DNA from 3 places in the Streptomyces sp. NPDC006134 genome. Region 1 is predicted to be linked to each of the others. Evidence: riboswitches for the same ligand, from Rfam matches in the RefSeq annotation. Region 1 holds a riboswitch; each other region holds the start of a gene.

The links. A riboswitch is a leader RNA that binds a small molecule or an ion and turns the genes downstream of it on or off. The one in region 1 is predicted to bind cyclic di-AMP.
Region 2: another riboswitch for cyclic di-AMP. It lies ahead of ABZ340_RS12835 (C40 family peptidase); the one in region 1 lies ahead of ABZ340_RS02975 (transglycosylase SLT domain-containing protein).
Region 3: another riboswitch for cyclic di-AMP. It lies ahead of ABZ340_RS27680 (M23 family metallopeptidase); the one in region 1 lies ahead of ABZ340_RS02975 (transglycosylase SLT domain-containing protein).

What each region holds. Positions count from the first base shown of each region.
Region 1 is NZ_JBEXTV010000003.1:88,492-95,119, reverse strand. Features, by position in the region: gene ABZ340_RS02995 (polysaccharide deacetylase family protein) at 48-803, opposite strand; gene ABZ340_RS02990 (glycosyltransferase) at 899-2,068, opposite strand; gene ABZ340_RS02985 (GNAT family N-acetyltransferase) at 2,770-3,834, opposite strand; gene ABZ340_RS02980 (HAD family hydrolase) at 4,165-4,977, shown strand; gene ABZ340_RS02975 (transglycosylase SLT domain-containing protein) at 5,098-5,589, opposite strand; cyclic di-AMP (ydaO/yuaA leader) riboswitch at 5,594-5,763, opposite strand; gene ABZ340_RS02970 (polyprenyl synthetase family protein) at 6,529-6,628, shown strand, end outside.
Region 2 is NZ_JBEXTV010000015.1:129,523-136,150, reverse strand. Features, by position in the region: gene ABZ340_RS12845 (ATP-dependent Clp protease proteolytic subunit) at 1-606, shown strand, start outside; gene ABZ340_RS12840 (hypothetical protein) at 614-919, shown strand; cyclic di-AMP (ydaO/yuaA leader) riboswitch at 1,267-1,470, shown strand; gene ABZ340_RS12835 (C40 family peptidase) at 1,474-1,947, shown strand; gene ABZ340_RS12830 (DUF6328 family protein) at 2,314-2,916, shown strand; gene ABZ340_RS12825 (ATP-binding protein) at 2,895-3,359, opposite strand; gene ABZ340_RS12820 (helix-turn-helix transcriptional regulator) at 3,572-4,435, shown strand; gene ABZ340_RS12815 (DUF397 domain-containing protein) at 4,445-4,669, shown strand; gene ABZ340_RS12810 (8-amino-7-oxononanoate synthase) at 4,776-5,903, opposite strand; gene bioB (biotin synthase BioB) at 6,058-6,628, shown strand, end outside.
Region 3 is NZ_JBEXTV010000050.1:32,510-39,137, forward strand. Features, by position in the region: gene ABZ340_RS27665 (GNAT family N-acetyltransferase) at 1-623, opposite strand, end outside; gene ABZ340_RS27670 (HPr family phosphocarrier protein) at 803-1,084, shown strand; gene ABZ340_RS27675 (GntR family transcriptional regulator) at 1,589-2,284, opposite strand; gene ABZ340_RS27680 (M23 family metallopeptidase) at 2,549-3,334, opposite strand; cyclic di-AMP (ydaO/yuaA leader) riboswitch at 3,347-3,512, opposite strand; gene ABZ340_RS27685 (pitrilysin family protein) at 3,728-5,116, opposite strand; gene ABZ340_RS27690 (pitrilysin family protein) at 5,113-6,468, opposite strand.

The sequences.
Region 1 (6,628 bases):
CTCGCTCAGCCCGCGAAGACCCGCCCGCTTCTCTTCCCGCCGCTCGCTCAGCCCGCGAAGGACGGCCCCTGCACGGCCGTCCGGGCCCGCCGGTACCAGCGCCAGGCGACCGTCTTCGGCCCGTCGCGGTAGGGGGCGACGCGCGCGCCCCCGCCCGCCAGCCAGGCCCGGACATCGGCGACCGTGTGGCTGCGCCGCACGATGAGCCGGGCGATGCGGTACCGCTCGTCGCGGTCGGAGCTGAGCGCGTGCCGCACGGCGGTCGCCGTCTCGTAACCGGCGCGGGCGGCCATGGCCCGGACCTTCGCGCTGTTGTAGCCGTGCGGGTAGGCGAGATGCCGGACCGCGTGACCGAGGGTGTCCTCCAGGACGTCCTTGGAAGCGCGCAGTTCGTACGCCAGCCGCCGGGCGGACAGGGTGTCCAGCTGGGCGTGGGTGACGGTGTGGCTGCCGATCTCCATGCCGGAACGTTCCAGCTCCGCCACCCGGTCCAGCGTCATCATCGGGGCGGGCGGCAGCAGACTGCGCCCGCCCGGCGCGAGGGCACCGGTGGTGAGGTAGGCGGTGGCGGGCAGGGAGCGCGCGGCCAGGGCCTCGGCGGTGGGGCCGGGCAGGTCGGCGAAGCCGTCGTCGAAGGTGAGCAGCACCGGCCGGGGCGGCAGCGGCGCCCGCCCGGCCAGATGGTCGGCGAGCGCGCTGATGGTCAGCGGAGTACGGCCGCTGTCGACGACGGCGTCCAGATGAGCGGCGAACTCCTTGGGACCGACCGTGAACTCGGCGATCCAGGACGGCGGGTCGTCCATCACGGCGTGATAGAGGAAGACGGGGATGGCGGCCCTGTTCCCGCCCTCGGTGCCGGGACCCGCCGGCCGTCTGCCGCCGCCGTCCGCCGCTGTCGTCATCTCGCCTCCCGGGTGAGCGTGCGCAGGGCGCGTCGCGCCCGCAGATAGCCGACGGGGCCGTACAGCATCCCCCGGCGCTGCAGGCGGGAGAGGCGGTGCGGCCAGGGGTGCGTGCGTGCGTCGTGTGCGCCCGGCGCGCCGGTCGTGCCGCCCGCACCGGTTGCGTTGACCCAACCGGCCGTGCTCTCCGTGCCGTTCGCGCCTGCCACCGTGCCGTTCGCGCCTGCCACCGTGCCGTTCGCGCCTGCCACCGTGCCGTCCGCGTGCCGGGCGGCGCTCAGGGCGCGGGCGTGGGCCAGGCCGCGGGGCAGCCGGGCGAGGAAGGCCGGCAGCAACGTGGGGCGGTTCACCAGGATCGCCGTGAGATAGGCGGTGAGGCCGGCGCCGTAGCCGTACGCCTGGGTCTCCAGGTCCTTCCAGGTCTCCCGGTGGTGGTGCCACACGAGCGCCTGCGGGGTGTAGTGCAGCCGATGCCCCTGGGCGAGGACCCGGACGAAGCCGTACAGGTCGTCGCCGCCCCGGGCGCGTGTGCCGGCGCCGGTGGCCGGGTCGAAGCCGCCGACGGAGCGCAGTACCTCCGTGCGGAAGGCCATGTTGGCGCCCGAGCCGAACCGGCCCGCGGTGAACGGGAACAGCGGCTCGTCGTCGGGCGGGTCCTTCGGGTCGTACGTCCGCGGCGTGAAGCCCTTCGCGAAGCCGCCGTGGCTCTCCAGCAGCACCTGGGCCGGGGTGCGCAGCCGCGCGGGCAGGATCAGCCCGGTGGCGCAGCCCAGGCGCGGGTCGGTGGCGAAGGGCGCGGTCAGCTCGGTGAGCCAGCGTGGGTCGGCGACCACGTCGTCGTCGGTGAAGGCGACCACCTCGCCCCGGACGGCCGCGAGCCCCCGGTTGTGCGCGATGGCGAGCCCGGGCACCGGTTCGCGCACGTACCGCACGCGCTCGCCGTACTTCCGCTCGACCAGTTCCCGGGTCTCGTCGGTCGCGGGCGCGTTGTCGACGACGACGATCTCGAAGTCCGGGTGGTCCTGGGCGAGGAGCGAGTCGAGGGCGCGGGCGAGCTGCCCGGCACGCTCCCGGGTGGCGACGACGACACTGGCGGACGGTGGCGCGTGTGACGGCGGCGCGGATGACGGTGGCGCGTGTGACGGCGGCGCGGATGACGGTGGCACGTGTGACGGCGGTGCGGATGACGGTGGCACGTGTGACGGCGGTGCGGATGACGGTGGCACGTGTGACGCCGGCGCGGACGACGGTGGCGCGGACGACGGCACCACCTCGCGCGCCGTGTCTCCGGCCCCTTGACCACCGCTCTCGGCGCCCCGGCTGCCGCCCCCGGCCCCTTCTCCGCCGGATGCCCCTTCCGCGCGCTCCACATCCCGGCGCTCAGCATCCCGATGCTCCGCGTCCCGGCGTACCGCGTCCCGGCGTACCGCGTCCCGCGCGAGCCCGGCGAGCACCTCCTTCGGGTCGGCGCCCTCGGGTACCCGGCCGAGCAGCGTACCGACGGGCCGTCCGCCCCTCCTGACCAGCACGAACACCTCTCCGGACGTCACCGGAGGACTGCCCGGCCCGGGTCTGAGGGAGACCTCCGGGTCCCGGCCGGCCGCCCCCTCCCCTCCGTCCGGTCCCAGGTCCAGCTCGGCGACCTGCACGGGCTCGATGCCCTGGAACAGCGCGATCTCCCGCCGCACCCGCGCGGTACGGGCCGCACGCCCGCCCCCCTCCGTCACGCGCCCTCCCCCTTCGTCACGCGTCTTTCCTCTCCCCGTCACGTTCCTTCCCCCTCCGCCATACGCCCTCCCCCTCCGTCACCCTCCGTCATCCCGGATCTCACCCCTGAATCCGATGTCGGGGGCGACCGGACCTGACATCAGGGCCGGCGCAGCCGTGCCGCGCCCTTCAGCGTCCGTGCCGCCAGCGAGGCCAGTCGCGGCCGGCTCCGGACGAAAGCGTGCGTGCGGCGGGCCGGCTCGCGGCCCAGCCAGTGCAGCGCGGCCCCCGCACCCGGACGCGTCACCGCCCCTTCGTACACGGGCAGTTCGCCCGTCCTCAGCGATTCCTTGTACTCGGCCCGGCCCCGCCCCATGTCCAGCAGGCCGATGCCCTGCGCGGCGGCGGCCTCGGCCATCCGCAGATGCAGCACCAGCCCCGGCGAGTACTTCGCGAAGTGCGGGTCGTAGGCCGGGAACCAGCAGGCCAGTACGGACGCCGAGCGCAGCCCGAAGTGGGCGGCGACCGGCCGGCCGCCGGCGTAGAGCACGGACAGCGTGCCGCTGCACTCCGCTGCCCGGGTCGCGGCGAGCCGCCCGACGAGCCGGGTGATCCACTCCTGCGCGAACCGGTCCCGGCGGCCCGTACGGCGGTACTGCGCCGACTTCCACGCCATGAGCGTGCGCAGCGCGGCCGGGTCGCGTTCGTCGAAGACGAACCGGACCTCCCCGACCTGGCGGCCGAGCCTGCGCTCCTTGGCGAGCGTGGTCTTCAGGAACTTCGGCGACTGGGTGCGCAGGACGGACTCGTAGGCCTCGTACCCCTTCTCCACGTCGATGACGTAGGCGGGGTGCTCCTCGGCGGCGTACGGCACGAACAGCCCTTGTTCCGCTTCGAGGTTGTCGAAGGCGAAGCTGGACAGCGAGCAGGATCGCAGCAGTTCGCGGGTGTCCGGCCGCAGGCCCGGACGCAGCACCACGCCCTGGCAGTCCGACACCCCGAGCCCGATCGCCCGGCCCTGGCCCAGCGGCCCGCGCTCGTGCGGCAGGAAACCGGCCGCCTCGCCGCCCTCGTAGAGCACCGCCACCCGGGCCCGCGGCCGCACCAGGCCCACGGCGTCGGCGAACTCCGGTTCCATGAAAGGGTTCCGCGGCGCCGAGGACTTCGCGCGCAGTTCCCGCCAGTGCTCCCGTTCCCCCTCGCCCAGCTCCTGTGGCCTCAGCACACGGATACGTCCACTGCTCAACCTGACCCCCCGATCAAGTCCCCCCTGGACACATGGGACGGTACCGCCGAGCCCGCCCGGGCGGTAGGTAGCGGAAGATGTTGTTGCCAACCGGTGCAGACGCCCTCAACCGTGCGCAGCCGGTGATGCGTCAGCTTTCGGACACCCGGTTCCCTCCCCCGGGGTCCATGTCCTCTTCCGGTTCACGGTGAGGACGGACGGCCGGGCGGCCCCGCCGGCCGCCGCCCGCCGCCCTCGGGCGTGCGGGGAGCCGGGAACCGGCCGCTTCCGCGGTGAAACGGCGGGGCGTGTTGTCCGTATTCTCTGATCATGGACCGGACTGCGTATGCCCTCATCGCCACCGACCTGGACGGAACGCTGCTGCGCGGCGACGACACCGTCTCCGACCGGTCGCGCGCGGCCCTCGCGCGGGTGGCCGAGGCCGGCGCCCGCCACCTGGTGGTCACGGGCCGCCCGGCACCGAGAGTGCGGTCACTGCTCGACGACCTCGGCTGCACGGGGCTCGCGGTGTGCGGTCAGGGGGCACAGTTGTACGACGCCGGCGCGGACCGTCTGCTGTGGTCGGTCACGCTGGACCGGGAGCTGGCCGAGACCGCGCTCGGCAAGATCGAGGCCGAGGTGGGGCAGGTCCACGCCGCGGTCGACCAGGACGGCGTCGACGGGCTCACCCTCATCGAGCCCGGGTACCTGATGCCGCACCCGACCCTGCCCGCGGTGCGGATCGAACGGCGCGACGACCTGTGGTGCGCGCCCATCAGCAAGGTGCTGCTGCGCCATCCCGAGCTGTCCGACGACGAGTTGGCGGCGACGGCGCGCGCGGTGATCGGCTCGCTGGCGACGGTCACCATGTCGGGTCCCGGGACCGTCGAGCTCCAGCCGTGCGGTGTCACCAAGGCGACCGGTCTCGCGCTGGCCGCCGAGCACCTCGGCCTGAGCCCGTGGCAGACCCTCGCCTTCGGGGACATGCCCAATGACATCCCGATGTTCGACTGGGCGGCGCACGGCGTCGCGATGGCCAACGCCCATCCCGAGCTCAAGGCGGTCGCCGACGAGGTCACGGAATCGAACGAGGACGACGGCATCGCCGTCGTCCTCGAACGACTGTTTCCCGCGGTTCGTTAGGGCCCGGAGCGGCCCGTCAGCACCTGGCGCGGTCCGTCAGCACCTGGAGCGCCCGTCAGCACCTGGAGCGCCCGTCAGCGCCCGGCGCGGTCCGTCAGCACCCGGAGCGCCCGTCAGCGCTCAGTACGCCCCGAAGACGTTGTCGATCGAGCCGTACCGGTGGGCCGCGTAGTTGCAGGCGGCGGTGATGTTCGCGACCGGGTCGTACGGGTCCCACGAGGTGCCGGGCACGTGGTAGGCCCGGAACGTCGGGTCGATGACCTGGAGCAGGCCCTTGGACGGGGTGCCGTTGATGGCGTTGATGTCCCAGTTGTTGATGGCGTACCGGTTGCCGGACGACTCGCGCATGATGTTGCGGTGGATGCCGTTGTACGTCCCCGGGATGCCGTGCTGCGCCATGACGTCGAGCGACTGCCGGATCCAGCCGTCGAGGGTGTTCGTGTAACCCGCCGTCCCGGTGACGACGGTGGGCGTGGCGGCCGGGGTGGCCGCGGAGGCGGTGGCGGCGCCGGCGAGCGGCAGGGCGAGTACGGCGGCGCCCGTGCCGAGGAGGGCCAGCTTGCGGGCGAGTCGGGCGGTGGTGGCGTGCCGGTTCTGACCGGATGCGCGCATGACGAGTTCCTCTCCTGCCGCCTGCGAGGTGAGCTGTCGGGTTCGGGCGGGAGGTGCCCGGCCGTGGCCCTGACGGGCACGGCTTCACCCCAAGCCGCTCCGGTGTGGTGTCCGGCGCGGCGACTTACCTGGGTCCCCCGCTCCTGCCGTGCGTGAGTTGGTCGGTCGATGGGTGTGCGTCCGGGCGGCGGCAGGATTCGGCGTCCGCCCGACAGGCCGGGAACGTATGCGAGGGCACATGTCCGAAACAAGTGCAGGAATCACCTCTCGGGCATGTTGACCTTGTTCTGAGGTGTTTGGGGTGCTTGATCCTTTACGGCCGCCAAGGGTCAACTGGCTTGCGGGGTACAGGGAGGCGGGCGGATGTGGGGGGTGTGGCCGCCCGGGCGTCGGCGTGAGCCAATTCACGGCAAGCGGAAAGAGTGGCAAATCGGGCAATAAGGCCAACTAGTCCTTAAATGGCTTCTCGTGGGGACTGTTGTCGTATGCGGGCGGGCGGGCGGGCGGGCGGGCGGGCGGGCGAGCGGGCGGGCGGTGCGGTGAGGGGTGGGTCCTGGAGTCGCGCCGAGGAGCGGAACGCGGGTTTGCGTGTCGAATGGGTGACCTTCCCGGGGTGCCGGCCGTTGGGCGCGGGGGCGGGGTCTTCCGTGCGGGGTCTTCCGTGCGGGATCTTCCGTGCGGGGTCTTCCGCGCGGGAGCTTCCGTGCGGGAGCTTCCGGGCGGGCCTCCGGCGCGCCGCGTCCGCTTGGGGGCCCGGCTCATGTCTGCTCATATCTGCTGATCACAAATATGCCGGTCATGATCCGATACCGACCGGCCTGTAACCGTGGGCGCTATCGGTGATCGAAACGTGACCGGATACGCTGACTTGAGTGATGGCAGCGACCTATCGACAAACCGTGTAAGCGCCAGTAGACACCAGCAGACAGGAGACCCCTCGTGACCGTCGTCGGGCCGTTCGGGCTGAGCGTGCGGGACCAGGCACTGGAAGCCGATGTCCAGGCCGGACTGGCGGCTGTCGAGGAAGGGTTGCTTGAGG
Region 2 (6,628 bases), on a different contig from region 1:
CCCGAGTTCACCGAACGGACGAGCTCCGGGCAGCGGACGACGGATCCGTACGCGAAGCTGCTGGAGGAGCGGATCGTCTTTCTCGGGACACCGATCGACGAGGTGGCGGCCAACGACGTGGTCGCCCAGTTCATGTACCTGGAGCACCAGGCACCCGACCGGGACATCGCGCTCTACATCAACTCTCCCGGCGGCTCCTTCGAAGCCATGGCGGCGATCTACGACACGATGCAGTACGTCGGCTGTGACGTGGAGACGACCTGCCTGGGCCAGGCCGGGTCCCCGGCGGTGGCCCTGCTGGCCGCGGGCACGCCGGGCAAGCGCTCCGTGCTGCCGGGCGCGCGCATGGTGATCCGCCAGCCGGCCCTCGCCGAGCCGGTCCGGGGGCAGGCCGACGACCTGGCCGTCCAGGCCGACGAGTTGACGCGCGTCCGTTCCCTCCTGGAGGAGATGCTCGTGCGGCACACCGGCCGCACCCGCGCCCAGGTGAGCGCGGACATGGAGCGGGACAAGATCCTCGACGCGCGGGAGGCGCTGGCGTACGGCCTGGTGGACCGGATCGTCTCCGGCCGCAAGGGCGCGCGGCCCGCACCCGGCGGGGAGTGAGGCGGACGTGCTTCCCGAACTCCCGCCCCTGCCCGCCCTGACGCGCGCCGAGGCCGAGCTGATCGACCGTTACCTCGACGTGGCCGACCTGCTCGGCCGCGTCAACCCGGCGCGCCACGGGGACACCTACCGCGGACTGCGGGCCGCCCAGGCCCTGGTCGGCCGGGCGGCCGCCCTGCGCGACGCGCTGACGCTGATGCACCAGCGGGGCGAGAGCGAGCTGCACACCGCCACCCTGGCCCGCGCGCTGCGCCTCCTGGACGGCGAGCGGCGCACCGCCCGCGTCACGCTGCCGCCCGCCTCCGGCAGTTGACACACCGGCACCCGGCCCGGGCTCCCCCACGCGTCGCGCGGGGCCCGGGCCGGGCCCGGAAGGCGCCGAACGGCGTACCCCCTTTCGGTGGAGAAATTCCTGCTGTATCAGGCGTATGCCGGTTGCGCCTTCCGCTGCACCCCGGTGCGGAATAACTGATTCCGCCGCTGGTCCGGAGCTCGGCGGCACCCTCGACGGAAGCTCGAACACAGGGGTGTCCACCCGAACGGGTGAGTGGTGAGTAACAACACAAATCCCCGGTTCCGTTGGGATTTTCGGACTTCGGTGCGCCAAGATCCCTGTCTGACGACAAGCCCCCGCCACCGCGGCGGGGCGGTCCGGGCGGACGCCGAGTCCTGCCGCCGCCCGGATGACCGGTCGACAGAAAGTGGATCGGCAGGAGTGGAGGACCCAAGCACGACGGGTCGCCGGAACGGTCACGCCATGGCCGGGCCGAGCAGCCCTTGGGGTGAAGCCGCACCACGCGGCCGGGCAACTTTGTCAGCCCGAATCCGACAGGTCATCCTTCACAGGCGGCTGACGAAGGGTTGCGCATGACTGCGCTCAATCGTGTCCCGTCCCTCATGGTCCGGGCCGGTACGGCCTCGGCTCTCACCATCGCCGCCGTCGGCGGTTCGATCGTGGTCCCCGGCGTCGCCTCCGAGGCCGCCGCCGCGGCCCCGGCCACGAAGGCCCTCCAGATCGCGGCCTCCAAGAAGGGTGCACCGTACAAGTACGGTGCCACCGGGCCGTACCGGTTCGACTGCTCCGGGCTGACGCAGTACTCGTTCAAGAAGGCCGGCAAGAAACTGCCGCGCACCGCCGCCCAGCAGTACAACAAGACCCGCCACATCTCCGCCAAGAACCGCAGGGCCGGAGACCTGGTCTTCTTCCACTCGGGCCGGAACGTGTACCACGTCGGGATCTACGCCGGGAAGGGCAGGATCTGGCACGCCCCGAAGACCGGCGACGTGGTGAGGCTCCAGAAGATCTGGTCCAAGAGCGTCTGGTACGGCCGGGTCAAGTGACATGGCGCGGGGTGGTGGCGACCCGACTCGCCGCCACCCCCGGAGCATCCCTCCGGCAGGCGCGCGCCACCCCCGCAGCATCCCTCCGGCAGGCGCGCGCCACCCCCGCAGCATCCCTCCGGCAGGCGCGCGCCACCCCTGCGGCTTCCCTCCGGCAGGCCGCGCCGACCGCGACGCCGCCCTCGGGAGGCCGGGGCCGGCTGCTGCCGGCCCGGCGCCCGCCCCCGGGCCGTGTGAGACGGCCGGAAGGGGGCTCGGACGGGCCTCCCCACGTGACACGCCCTCCGGACGCCGTTACGGGTGACGACGCGCTCGAAGTCCGGGCCCTCACGCGTGGCACGCCCTCCGATGGATACCCGTCACGCCATGGCCGACCACCGCCCCTGCACCGCGCGCAACGAGACGCCGCTGGAGCGCGCCGACCGCAGCTTCGCCGAGTTGCTCCAGGAGCCGCGGGTCACCCAGACCGGGGGCCAGATCCTCTTCGCCTTCCTGCTGTCCCTGGCGTTCACCTCGCGCTTCCCGGATCTCGACGCCGTGCAGCGGGCCACGTACGTCACCACGCTGCTGCTCGCCGTCCTCGCCGCCGCGCTGTTCACGGCACCGGCCGCGCTGCACCGTTCGCTCTTCCGCAAGGGCGCCAAGCCGCGCATCGCGCAGGTCTCCTCGCAGCCGGCCGCCCTCGGCCTCGGTGTGCTGGTGCTCGCGTTCACCGGCTCGGTGCTGCTCGTGGTGGACGTGACGGCCGGCCGGGCCGGTGGCGTCGCCGCGGGCGCGGCGACCCTGCTCGTGTGCCTCGGCCTGTGGGGGCTGCTCCCCCGGCTGGTCCAGCGGGCGAAGGCGTCCGGTGAGCGGGAGTCCGCGGACGGTCCGCCGGCGGCACGGGGCCGGGGAGGGGCATCGCGCCGGGTGCCGTCGGTGCGGCGCGTCCGGCCGGACGCGCCGGTTCAGCGCCGCTGCTCCTGCTGAGGGGCGGCCGTGACCGGCTCGGCCGGTTCCCTCCAGGGCAGTTCGATGGAGACGGTCTTGCCGCCCTCGCGGGTCGGCCGGATCCTCAGCCTGCCGCCGCACTCGGCGGCCAGCCAGCGGATGATCACCATGCCGCGGCCGTTGTCCTGCTGCACGGCGGCGGGCAGCCGCTTGGGGAACCGGGGGTGGCTGTCGGTGACGCCGACGCACAGACGTTCCTCGCGGTCGAGTGCGAGGGCGACCGTGAAGGTGGGCGACAGTCCGAAGGTGTGCTGCACCGCGTTGGTGGCCAGTTCGGAGACGATGAGCCGGATGGTGTCGGACACCTCCGTGCCCGCCGGCAGTCCCCACTCCGCCAGGGTGCCGACCACGTAGGTCCGGGCGGCGGAGACCGAGGCGGGATCGCTCGGCAGAGTGACGGAGGCTTCCAGATGATCTGCCATGGCGACGTCGTCCCTTCCCACGGGACCGCAGCCCGGCACGGAGCCGGATGGTTCGAGTACGGTCCCGGACTGGTGCTTCGTCGCCAGACTGCCATCACCCGCCGGTGAAGGGCGGCGATCCACCGGGATATGCATATATCTGTCGCTCGATGCGGTGAACTCTGCGACGACAGACCGTATTCGGGCGGCCCGGAAGGAGTAAGGAGAGGCCCATGCAGCACGGTCCTGCGGTCCGCCGCCGGAAGCTGGGCGCCGAACTGCGCGCGTTGCGCACCTCGGCAGGGCTCACCAGTGGTGAGGCCGCCCGGCTCGTGGGCTGGCACCAGTCCAAGGTGAGCCGGATCGAGACCGGAACGAGCGGTGCCAAACCGGCCGATGTGCGGTTACTCCTGGACGCCTACGGCGTGGCCGATCCCCAGCTGCGGGACCTGCTCCTCGTCCTGGCGGGTTCCGGCCGCGGCACCGGCCGGCACCACCACTGGTGGCACGCCTATCGCGGAGTGCTGCCGCCGACGTACCGGGACTTCATCAGCCTGGAGTCCCAGGCGAGCGCGATGCGCACGCTGGAGACCACCGTCGTCCCCGGGCTGCTGCAGACGCCGGAGTACGCCCGGGCGGTGACGCGGGCCGCGGTGGACGGAGTGCCGGAGGAGCGGCTGGACGCGCTGGTGGAGGTGCGGCTGGCCCGGCAGGACGTGCTGCGCAGGGATCCGCCGCTGGAACTGCGCGCCGTGCTGGACGAGGCGGTGCTGCGCCGGGAGGTGGGCGGCCCCGGCGTGATGGCCCGGCAGCTGGAGCGGCTGGTGGAGGCGGCACGGCTGCCTCACGTACGCCTCCAGGTCCTGCCGTTCGGCGCCGGGGCGCACATCGGTGTCACCGGCTCTTTCGTAATCTTCTCATTTTCGAGCACTTCTGATCTGGATGTGGTCGTTCTCGACCACTTGACGAGTAGCCTCTATCTGGAACGGAAAGAAGACCTGGAGGCCTACTCCGAGGCCTTCAACGCCCTTGGGATCCACGCCCTTTCGCCCGAGGACTCGTTGGATTTCATCGCCGCGACAGCGGCCGGCGCGTAAGGAGGCACCATGTCCGCACTGCCTCGCACCGTCCCTTCCAGCACCCGGCTGCCCGGTGTGCGGTGGCTGCGCAGCAGCTACAGCACGGGCGCGAACAACTGCGTCGAGACCGCCCGGCCGGCCGCCGGCCCCTGGGCCGGACTGCTCGCCGTACGCGACTCCAAGGACCCGGCCGGGCCCGCGCTGCTCTTCTCCCCGGGGAGCTGGGCGGACTTCCTCTCCGGGCTCCGGTGAACCCCAAACCGGTGCGCCCGGGGCCGGTGCGCCCGCTTCCGTCCGGTCCCGTCACGCCCGGCTGACCCGCCGGGCAGCGTGCGGCACGCGGCCGTGCCCCGCCGGCTCACGGCCGCGTCCGGCAGATCACCCGCACGGCGTGCCGGAGCTGTTCCCCGGTCAGGTCCGCACGGGCGGTCAGTCTGAGCCGTGAGACGCCGTCGGGCACGGAGGGAGGACGGAAACACCCCACGGCCAGGCCCGCCGCCCGGCACTCGGCCGCCCACCGCACGGCGTCCTCGGCCGAGGGCGCGCGCACGGAGACCACCGCGGCGTCCGGACGCACCGCCGTCAGGCCCGCGGCGGTCAGCCGCGCGTGCAGTTCGCCCGCCACCGCACGGGCCCGCTCCGCCCGCCAGGGCTCACGGCGCAGCAGCCCGAGGGCCGCCAGGGCCGCGCCGGCCGCCGCGGGGGCGAGCCCCGTGTCGAAGATGAACGTCCGGGCCGCGTTGACCAGGTGGTCGATCACCCGGGCGGGGCCGAGCACGGCTCCCCCCTGGCTGCCGAGCGCCTTGGAGAGCGTGACCGTCACGACGACGTCGCCGGCGCCCGCGAGCCCCGCCGCGTGCGGGGCGCCGCGCCCGCCGTCGCCGAGTACGCCGAGGCCGTGCGCGTCGTCGAGGACCAGCCCGGCGCCGTACTCCCGGCACGCCTCGGCGAGGCGGGCCAGCGGGGCGGCGTCGCCGTCGACCGAGAACACCGTGTCGGAGACCGCGACGGCGGGCCCGTCGTGCATCTGGAGCGCCTTGCGCACCGCGTCCGGGTCGGCGTGTGCCACGACCTGGGTGGTGCCGCGGGCCAGCCGGCAGCCGTCGATCAGCGAGGCGTGGTTGCCGGCGTCGGAGACGATCAGCGAGCCGTGCGGTGCCAGCGCGGTGACGGCGGCGAGGTTGGCCGTGTAGCCGGAGGAGAAGACGAGGGCCGCCTCGGCGCCGCAGAAGGCGGCCAGTTCGCGTTCGAGCTCCGTGTGCAGCTCGGTGGTGCCGGTGACGAGCCGGGAGCCGGTCGCGCCGCCGCCCCAGACCCGCGCGGCCCGGGCGGCTCCCTCGACGACCTCGGGGTGCCGGGCCAGGCCCAGGTAGTCGTTGCCCGCCAGATCGAGGAGCGGGGTGCCGGCCGGGCGGGGCCGCAGGCTCCGGACGAGCCCGGCGCGGCGGCGCAGCCCGGCCTGCTCGTCGATCCAGCCGAACGCCATGGGTCCTCCGGTGGTGCGGGGTTTTGTAGGCAGTGCACAGACATTAGCGGCCGGGGCCGCCGCCCGAGGTGTGGTGATACCCACACGGTGAATCGCCGAAGTTGTAAGGAGTCTCCGTGGCCAGGGGCGGCCGAGTAGGACAGGATCGGCTCCCATGGATCTGCTGAAGACGCTGGTGGACAAGGGACTTCGGCGCGAGACGCCGACGCGCGAGGAGGCGCTGGCCGTCCTCGCCACCTCCGACGACGACCTGCTCGACGTGGTGGCCGCGGCCGGCCGGGTGCGCCGGCACTGGTTCGGGCGGCGGGTGAAACTCAACTACCTCGTCAACCTCAAGTCCGGCCTGTGCCCGGAGGACTGCTCCTACTGCTCCCAGCGGCTCGGCTCGCAGGCCGGCATCCTGAAGTACACCTGGCTCAAGCCCGGCGAGGCCTCCGAGGCCGCCGCCGCGGGCGTGGCCGGGGGCGCCAAGCGGGTGTGCCTGGTGGCCAGCGGGCGCGGTCCCACCGACCGGGACGTGGACCGGGTCTCCGAGACCATCAAGGCCATCAAGGACGCGAACGAGGGCGTCGAGGTGTGTGCCTGCCTCGGTCTGCTCTCCGAGGGCCAGGCGGAGCGGCTGCGCGAGGCGGGCGCGGACGCCTACAACCACAACCTGAACACGTCCGAGGCGACGTACGGGGACATCACCACCACGCACACCTACGCCGACCGGGTGGACACCG
Region 3 (6,628 bases), on a different contig from region 1:
CGCCGCACCGAGCGGGCCTCGGCGCGCTGTTCGCGCGCGTACTGCACGGCGAGCGAGCGGTCGGTGGGTTCGAGGTCGAGCTCCAGGCGGACGACGCCGTCCTCGAAGCTGCGCTTCTGGGTGTATCCGGCGTCCGTGAACACCTTGATCATCTTGGTGTTGGCGGGCAGCACCTCGGCGGCAAAACGGCGGATGCCGCGTTCGCGGGCGACGGCGGCGATGTGCTCCAGCAGCGCGGAGGCGACGCCGCGGCCCTGGTGGGCGTCCTGCACGAGGAAGGCGACCTCGGCCTCGTCGGCCGGCGCGGAGGCGGGCGCTCCGTCGGCGCCGATCCGGTCGTAGCGCACGGTGGCGATGAACTCGCCGCCGACCGTGGCCGCGAGTCCCACCCGGTCCACGAAGTCGTGGTGCGTGAAACGGTGGACGTCCTTGGCGGACAGGCGGGGGTAGGGCGCGAAGAAGCGGTAGTACTTCGACTCGTCCGAGACCTGCTCGTAGAAGCTGACCAGGCGCTCGGCGTCGTCGGCGGTGATGGGCCGCACGCGCGCGGTGCCGCCGTCGCGCAGCACCACGTCGGCCTCCCAGTGGGCGGGATACTCGTGCCGGTCCGACGAGGTCTGCATGGGCCCCAGAGTACGGCTCGCGTACGACAACGGCGCGGGGCAGGCTGTGGGAGGAGGGAGGCCGGGCCGGGGCCGCGGCACGGCGCCCGCCGGGGGGCGGCCGGGCGGCCGCTCCGGGCATGCTCCACGATATGGGAAACTGGTCTAGACAACCCTGAACACCTGAAGGGCAGCATCACATGGCTGAGCGCCGCGTCAACGTCGGCTGGGCCGAGGGTCTCCACGCCCGCCCCGCCTCCATCTTCGTCCGAGCCGCCACGGCCACAGGCGTCCCGGTGACGATCGCCAAGGCCGACGGCGACCCCGTCAACGCGGCCTCCATGCTGGCCGTCCTCGGCCTGGGCGCGCAGGGCGGCGAGGAGATCGTCCTCGCCTCCGACGCCGAGGGCGCGGATGCCGCCCTGGACCGCCTGGCGAAGCTGGTCGCGGAGGGGCTGGAGGAGCTTCCCGAGACCGTCTGAGCCGTCCCCGGCCGCTTGTGCACCTGACGGCGGAGCCGCGTCACCCTTTCCGGGGGCGCGGCTCTTTCGTTTCCCGCGCGTCCGCCCGCATTCCCGCCGTGAACGTCCGCGTCCCCGCCGTGAACGCCCGCGTCCCCGCCGTGAACGCCCGCATTCCCGCCGTGAACGTCCGCGTCCCCGCCGTGAACGCCCGCATTCCCGCCGTGAACGTCCGCGTTCCCGCCGCGAACGTCCGCGTTCCCGCCGCGAGCATTCACATCCCCGGCGCGAGCATTCGTACTCACGTCGCGAGCATTCGTACTCACGTCGCGAGCATCCCTATTCACGTCGCGAGCATTCGCATCCCCGGCACGACCGTCCGCTTTCTCGCCACAGGCGTTCGTGTTTCTCTCCGCGGCCGTCCGCTTTTTCGTCGCAGGCGCATACGAAGGGGCGCCCACGCGAAAAGAGCAGTGGGAAAGAAGGCCGCATCCGAATACCCCTTCTTTGTATACGGCCCCCGTGTTAATTCGGCAGGCTCGGTGTGTTGACGCGGTGTTGCGAGATCCTCACGGGGTCCGTCCGCTCGCCCGCGGCGGGCGGGCGCAGCCGGTGCGCGGCCGTCGAGCGCTCGGTGTGCGCCGCCATGAGGGCCCGTGCCCGCTCGCTGTCGCCGCGCGCCACCGCGTCGACGATCGCGCCGTGCCCGGCCCACAGCTCCACCGCGCCGGCCGGCGCCTCCACGGCGTAGAGCCAGGCGATCTTGTGGCGCAGCTGGGTCAGCATCGCGATCAGCGCGGGGCTGCCGGACGCCTGGACGAGCGTCTCGTGGAACCACCCGTCCAGGGAGCGCAGATCCTCGCCGGTGCCCCGCCTGGCACGCGCCTGACCCAGTCTGACCAGGCCGCGCAGCACCTTCAGGTGCGCCTCGGTGCGGCGCTGGGCGGCCCGGGCGGCGCCGAGCGGCTCCAGCAGCAGGCGGATCTCCAGCAGGTCGGCGGCCTCCCGCTCGGTGGGTTCCGCGACGCACGCGCCCGCGTGCCGCCGGGTCACCACGAATCCCTCGGCCTCCAGGGTGCGCAGGGCCTCGCGGACGGGGACGCGGGAGACTCCGTAGCGGCGGGCGAGGAGTTCCTCGGTGAGCCGGCTGCCGCGCTGGTGGACACCGGCGACGATGTCGTCCCGGATCGCCGTGCACACCGAATGCGCCGGAATGCGCATGACCGACCTCCGCCTTGATCACCGTGAAACGCCGACGATGGACGCATGGCGATCGACTCTATGGCAGCGGGCCGGAAATTCCGACGGCGCTCCGTAATCCATGGGTATTTTTTGGTCAACGGGGATTTGGCCGGCGGGTGGGCGGTGAGACCTTGGAACAATGTGCGGTGAGGTATCGAAACGCCGGTCGGCGAGGCCTCGAACGCCGAAAAGCCCCGGCCGGGAAGCGGCCGGGGCGTACGGACGCGCGGGGCGTCCGGGGCGTCAGAGGGACACGCCGTGCGCGCGGAGGTAGGCGACGGGGTCGATGTCGGAGCCGTACTCGGGCGTCGTGCGCGCCTCGAAGTGCAGGTGCGGTCCGGTGACGTTGCCGGTGGCGCCGGACAGGCCGATCTGCTGGCCCGCCGTGACGGTCTGGCCGACGACGACACCGATGGAGGACAGGTGGCCGTACTGGGTGTAGGTGCCGTCGTGCATCTTCAGGACGACCTGGTTGCCGTACGCGCCGCCCCAGCCCGCCGCGACGACCGTGCCGGCGCCCACGGCGTGGACGGAGGTGCCGCTCGCGGCGTGGAAGTCGACGCCGGTGTGGCTGCCGGAGGACCACAGGGAGCTGCCGGCCTGGTAACCGGTGGAGACGTAGGACCCGGCGATCGGCATCACGAAGGTGTTCAGGCGCTTGCGCTCGGCCTCGCGGGCGGCGCGGTCCTTGGCCTCGCGGGCCTTCTCGGCGGCCGCCTGCGCCTCCTTGGCGGCCTCGGCGGCCCGCTCGCGCGCGGCCTCCTCGGCCATCTTGCGCAGGGCGGCTTCCTCGGCCGCCTGCTCCTGCGCGGCGGCCTGGGCGTCTATCTCGTCGGCTATGGAGTCGCCGATCGTGACGACCGGGGTGAGGCCGGTCTGCTCGGGAGCCGGCTCGGCGGCGAACGCCGGAGCCGCGACGGTGCCGACGACACCGGTGGTGGTGAGCGCCGCGACACCCGCCGCGCGGGCGGTGGTGCGCTGCATCCGGCTGGGACGACGGTGCTTCCCGGTGGCGCGCGTGAACGCCATGGACAGACTGGTCCTTTCCTTCCCTCTCGCCTACCGGGTTAGCTGACGGGTTCGGAGCAGGAAGGTCTCCTACGGACCCCCTCGCTGCACGCGCGGGCGTCCGATTCACCCCAGGGACTGCGGTTGGGTCCCCGGCTCCCCTGGCTCGCGCCGTACGGGGACTCGGCGATGACTGTCCGGTGCCGCGGGTGCGGCGCACTGCCTGACGAACAGCCTGGACGACGCTAAGGGGGGCGGCTTTCAATCCCCAAACGGAAGACGGATTTTGTTGCGCATCCCACAGGCCAGACAGGCAACCTCCGCCCCAATTCGGGCATAAGGGGGCCCTGGTGACGTACGTGTCACCAGGGCCCCCACGCGCGCGTGGTGCCGCCGGTTCGCCCGACGGGCGGTCTACTCGGCCGCGACGACGGTGACTTCGCCGATGCCGAGGGCCTCGACGGGCGCCTTGATCTGCGCGGCGTCACCGACGAGGACGGTCACCAGGCGGTCCACCGGGAAGGCGTTCACGACCGCCGCGGTGGCCTCCACGGTGCCGGTCGCGGCGAGCTGCCGGTACAGCTCGGCCTGGTAGTCGTCGGGGAGGTGCTGTTCGACCTGGTCGGCCAGCGTGCTCGCCACGGCCGCCGCGGTCTCGTACTTCAGCGGCGCCACGCCGACCAGGTTCTGCACGGCGACGTCGCGCTCGGCGTCGGTCAGCCCCTCGGCGGCGAGGGTGCGCAGCACCGTCCACAGGTCCTGCAGGGCGGGGCCGGTGTTCGGGGTGTCGACGGAGCCGCTGATGGCGAGCATCGCGGCGCCCGTGCCGTCCGGCGCGGACCTGAGGACCTGGCCGAACGCCCGCACGCCGTAGGTGTAGCCCTTCTCCTCGCGCAGGACGCGGTCCAGACGGGAGGTGAGGGTGCCGCCGAGGCAGTACGTGCCGAGCACCTGCGCGGGCCACACGCGGTCGTGCCGGTCCGGCCCGGTGCGGCCGATCAGCAGCTGCGTCTGCACGGCGCCCGGCCGGTCCACGATGACGACCCGGCCGGTGTCGTCGGCGACCACCGGGGGCACGGGCCGCGGCTCGGCCGGGGAGCCGGTCCACGCGCCGAGCGTGTCGCCGAGCAGCGCGTCGAGGTCGATGCCGGTGAGGTCGCCGACGACCACGGCGGTGGCCGTGGCCGGGCGGACGTGGCGCTCGTAGAAGGCGCGTACGGCGGCGGAGTCGATGTCCGCGACCGTCTCCTCCGTGCCCTGGCGGGGACGCGACATGCGCGAGTCGGCCGGGAACAGCTCCTTGGAGAGCTCCTTGGCGGCCCGGCGGGAGGGGTTGGCCAGCTCGTGCGGGATCTCGTCGAGGCGGTTGCGGACGAGCCGCTCGACCTCGCTGTCGGCGAAGGCGGGCGCCCTGAGGGCGTCGGCGACCAGGCCGAGCGCCTTGGCCAGGCGGGAGGCCGGCACCTCCAGGCTCAGGCGGACGCCGGGGTGGTCGGCGTGCGCGTCGAGGGTGGCGCCGCAGCGCTCCAGCTCGGCGGCGAACTCCTCGGCGGAGTGCTTGTCGGTGCCCTCGGAGAAGGCCCGCGCCATGATCGTGGCGACGCCGTCGAGACCGGCCGGCTCGGCGTCCAGGGGTGCGTTCAGCGACACCTCCACGGCGACGACCTGCTGGCCGGGGCGGTGGCAGCGCAGGACCGTCAGGCCGTTGTCCAGCGTCCCGCGCTCCGGGGCGGGGAACGCCCACGGCTTGGGCTCGCCGGCCTGCGGCTGCGGGTGGAAGTCCATCGTGGCGAGCTCGGTCACTTGGCCGCCTCCTCGTTCTCGTCGGTGGCGTCGGAGCCGGTGTCGGCGGGGGCGGTGGGCTCGTACACGAGCACCGCGCGGTTGTCGGGGCGCAGGCGGTCCTCGGCGACCTGCCGGACCTCTTCGGCGGTCACCTCCAGCACCCGCTGCACGGCGGTCAGGGCGAGCTGGGGATCGCCGAACAGGACGGCGTACCGGCACAGTTCGTCGGCACGGCCCGCGACCGTGCCGAGCCGGTCCAGCCACTCGCGCTCCAGCTGGGCCTGGGCGCGCTCCATCTCCTCGGCCGTCGGGCCCTCCTCGGCGAACCGGGCGAGCTCCTCGTCGATGGCGGCCTCGATGACCGGCACCTCGACGTCGCCGGAGGTCTTCACGTCCAGCCAGCCCATCGAGGGCGCCCCGGCGAGCCGCAGCAGGCCGAAGCCGGCCGCGACGGCCGTGCGGTCCCGGCGGACGAGCCGGTTGTACAGGCGGGAGGACTCGCCGCCGCCCAGGACGGTGAGGGCCAGGTCGGCGGCGTCGCACGCGCGCGTGCCGTCCTGCGGGAGGCGGTAGGCGGCCATCAGCGCGCGGGCCGGGACCTCCTCCTCGACGACCTCGCGCAGCTGCTCGCCGATGATGTCGGGCAGCGAGCCGTCGCGGGGGGCGGGCTTGCCGTCGTGGGACGGGATGGAGCCGAAGTACTTCTCGATCCAGGCGAGCGTCTGCTCGGGGTCGATGTCGCCGACGACCGACAGCACCGCGTTGTTGGGCGCGTAGTAGGTGCGGAAGAACTCCCGCGCGTCCTCCAGGGTCGCCGCGTCCAGGTCGGCCATCGAGCCGATCGGCGTGTGGTGGTAGGGGTGGCCCTCCGGGTAGGCGAGGGCGGTCAGCTTCTCGAAGGCGGTGCCGTAGGGCACGTTGTCGTAGCGCTGGCGGCGCTCGTTCTTGACGACGTCCCGCTGGTTCTCCATCGACTCGTCGTCGAGGGCGGTCAGCAGGGAGCCCATGCGGTCGGCCTCCAGCCAGAGGGCGAGCTCCAGCTGGTGGGCGGGCATGGTCTCGAAGTAGTTGGTCCGCTCGAAGCTGGTGGTGCCGTTGAGCGAACCGCCGGCGCCCTGCACCAGCTCGAAGTGACCGTTGCCCTTGACCTGGGCCGAGCCCTGGAACATGAGGTGCTCGAAAAGGTGAGCCAGGCCGGTGCGCCCCTTGACTTCGTGGCGCGAGCCGACGTCGTACCAGAGGCACACCGCGGCGACCGGGGTCAGGTGGTCCTCGGAGAGCACCACGCGCAGGCCGTTGGCCAGGCGGTGCTCGGTCGCTGTCAGGCCGCCGGAGCCTGCCTGGGCTGTGGCCGTGTGACCCATGGGCATGTACGTCCCTTCGATCGCGGAATCATCGGGTGAACCGCAGTCTTTCTGCCGGTCCTGCCACTGTATGCAAGCGTGCGGACCGGCGGTGGAGTTCCCGGGCGCCGTACGCCGAGAGCGAGCACGGGGTCGCGGGGCCGCCGGGGGCGAGGGCATACGCCGG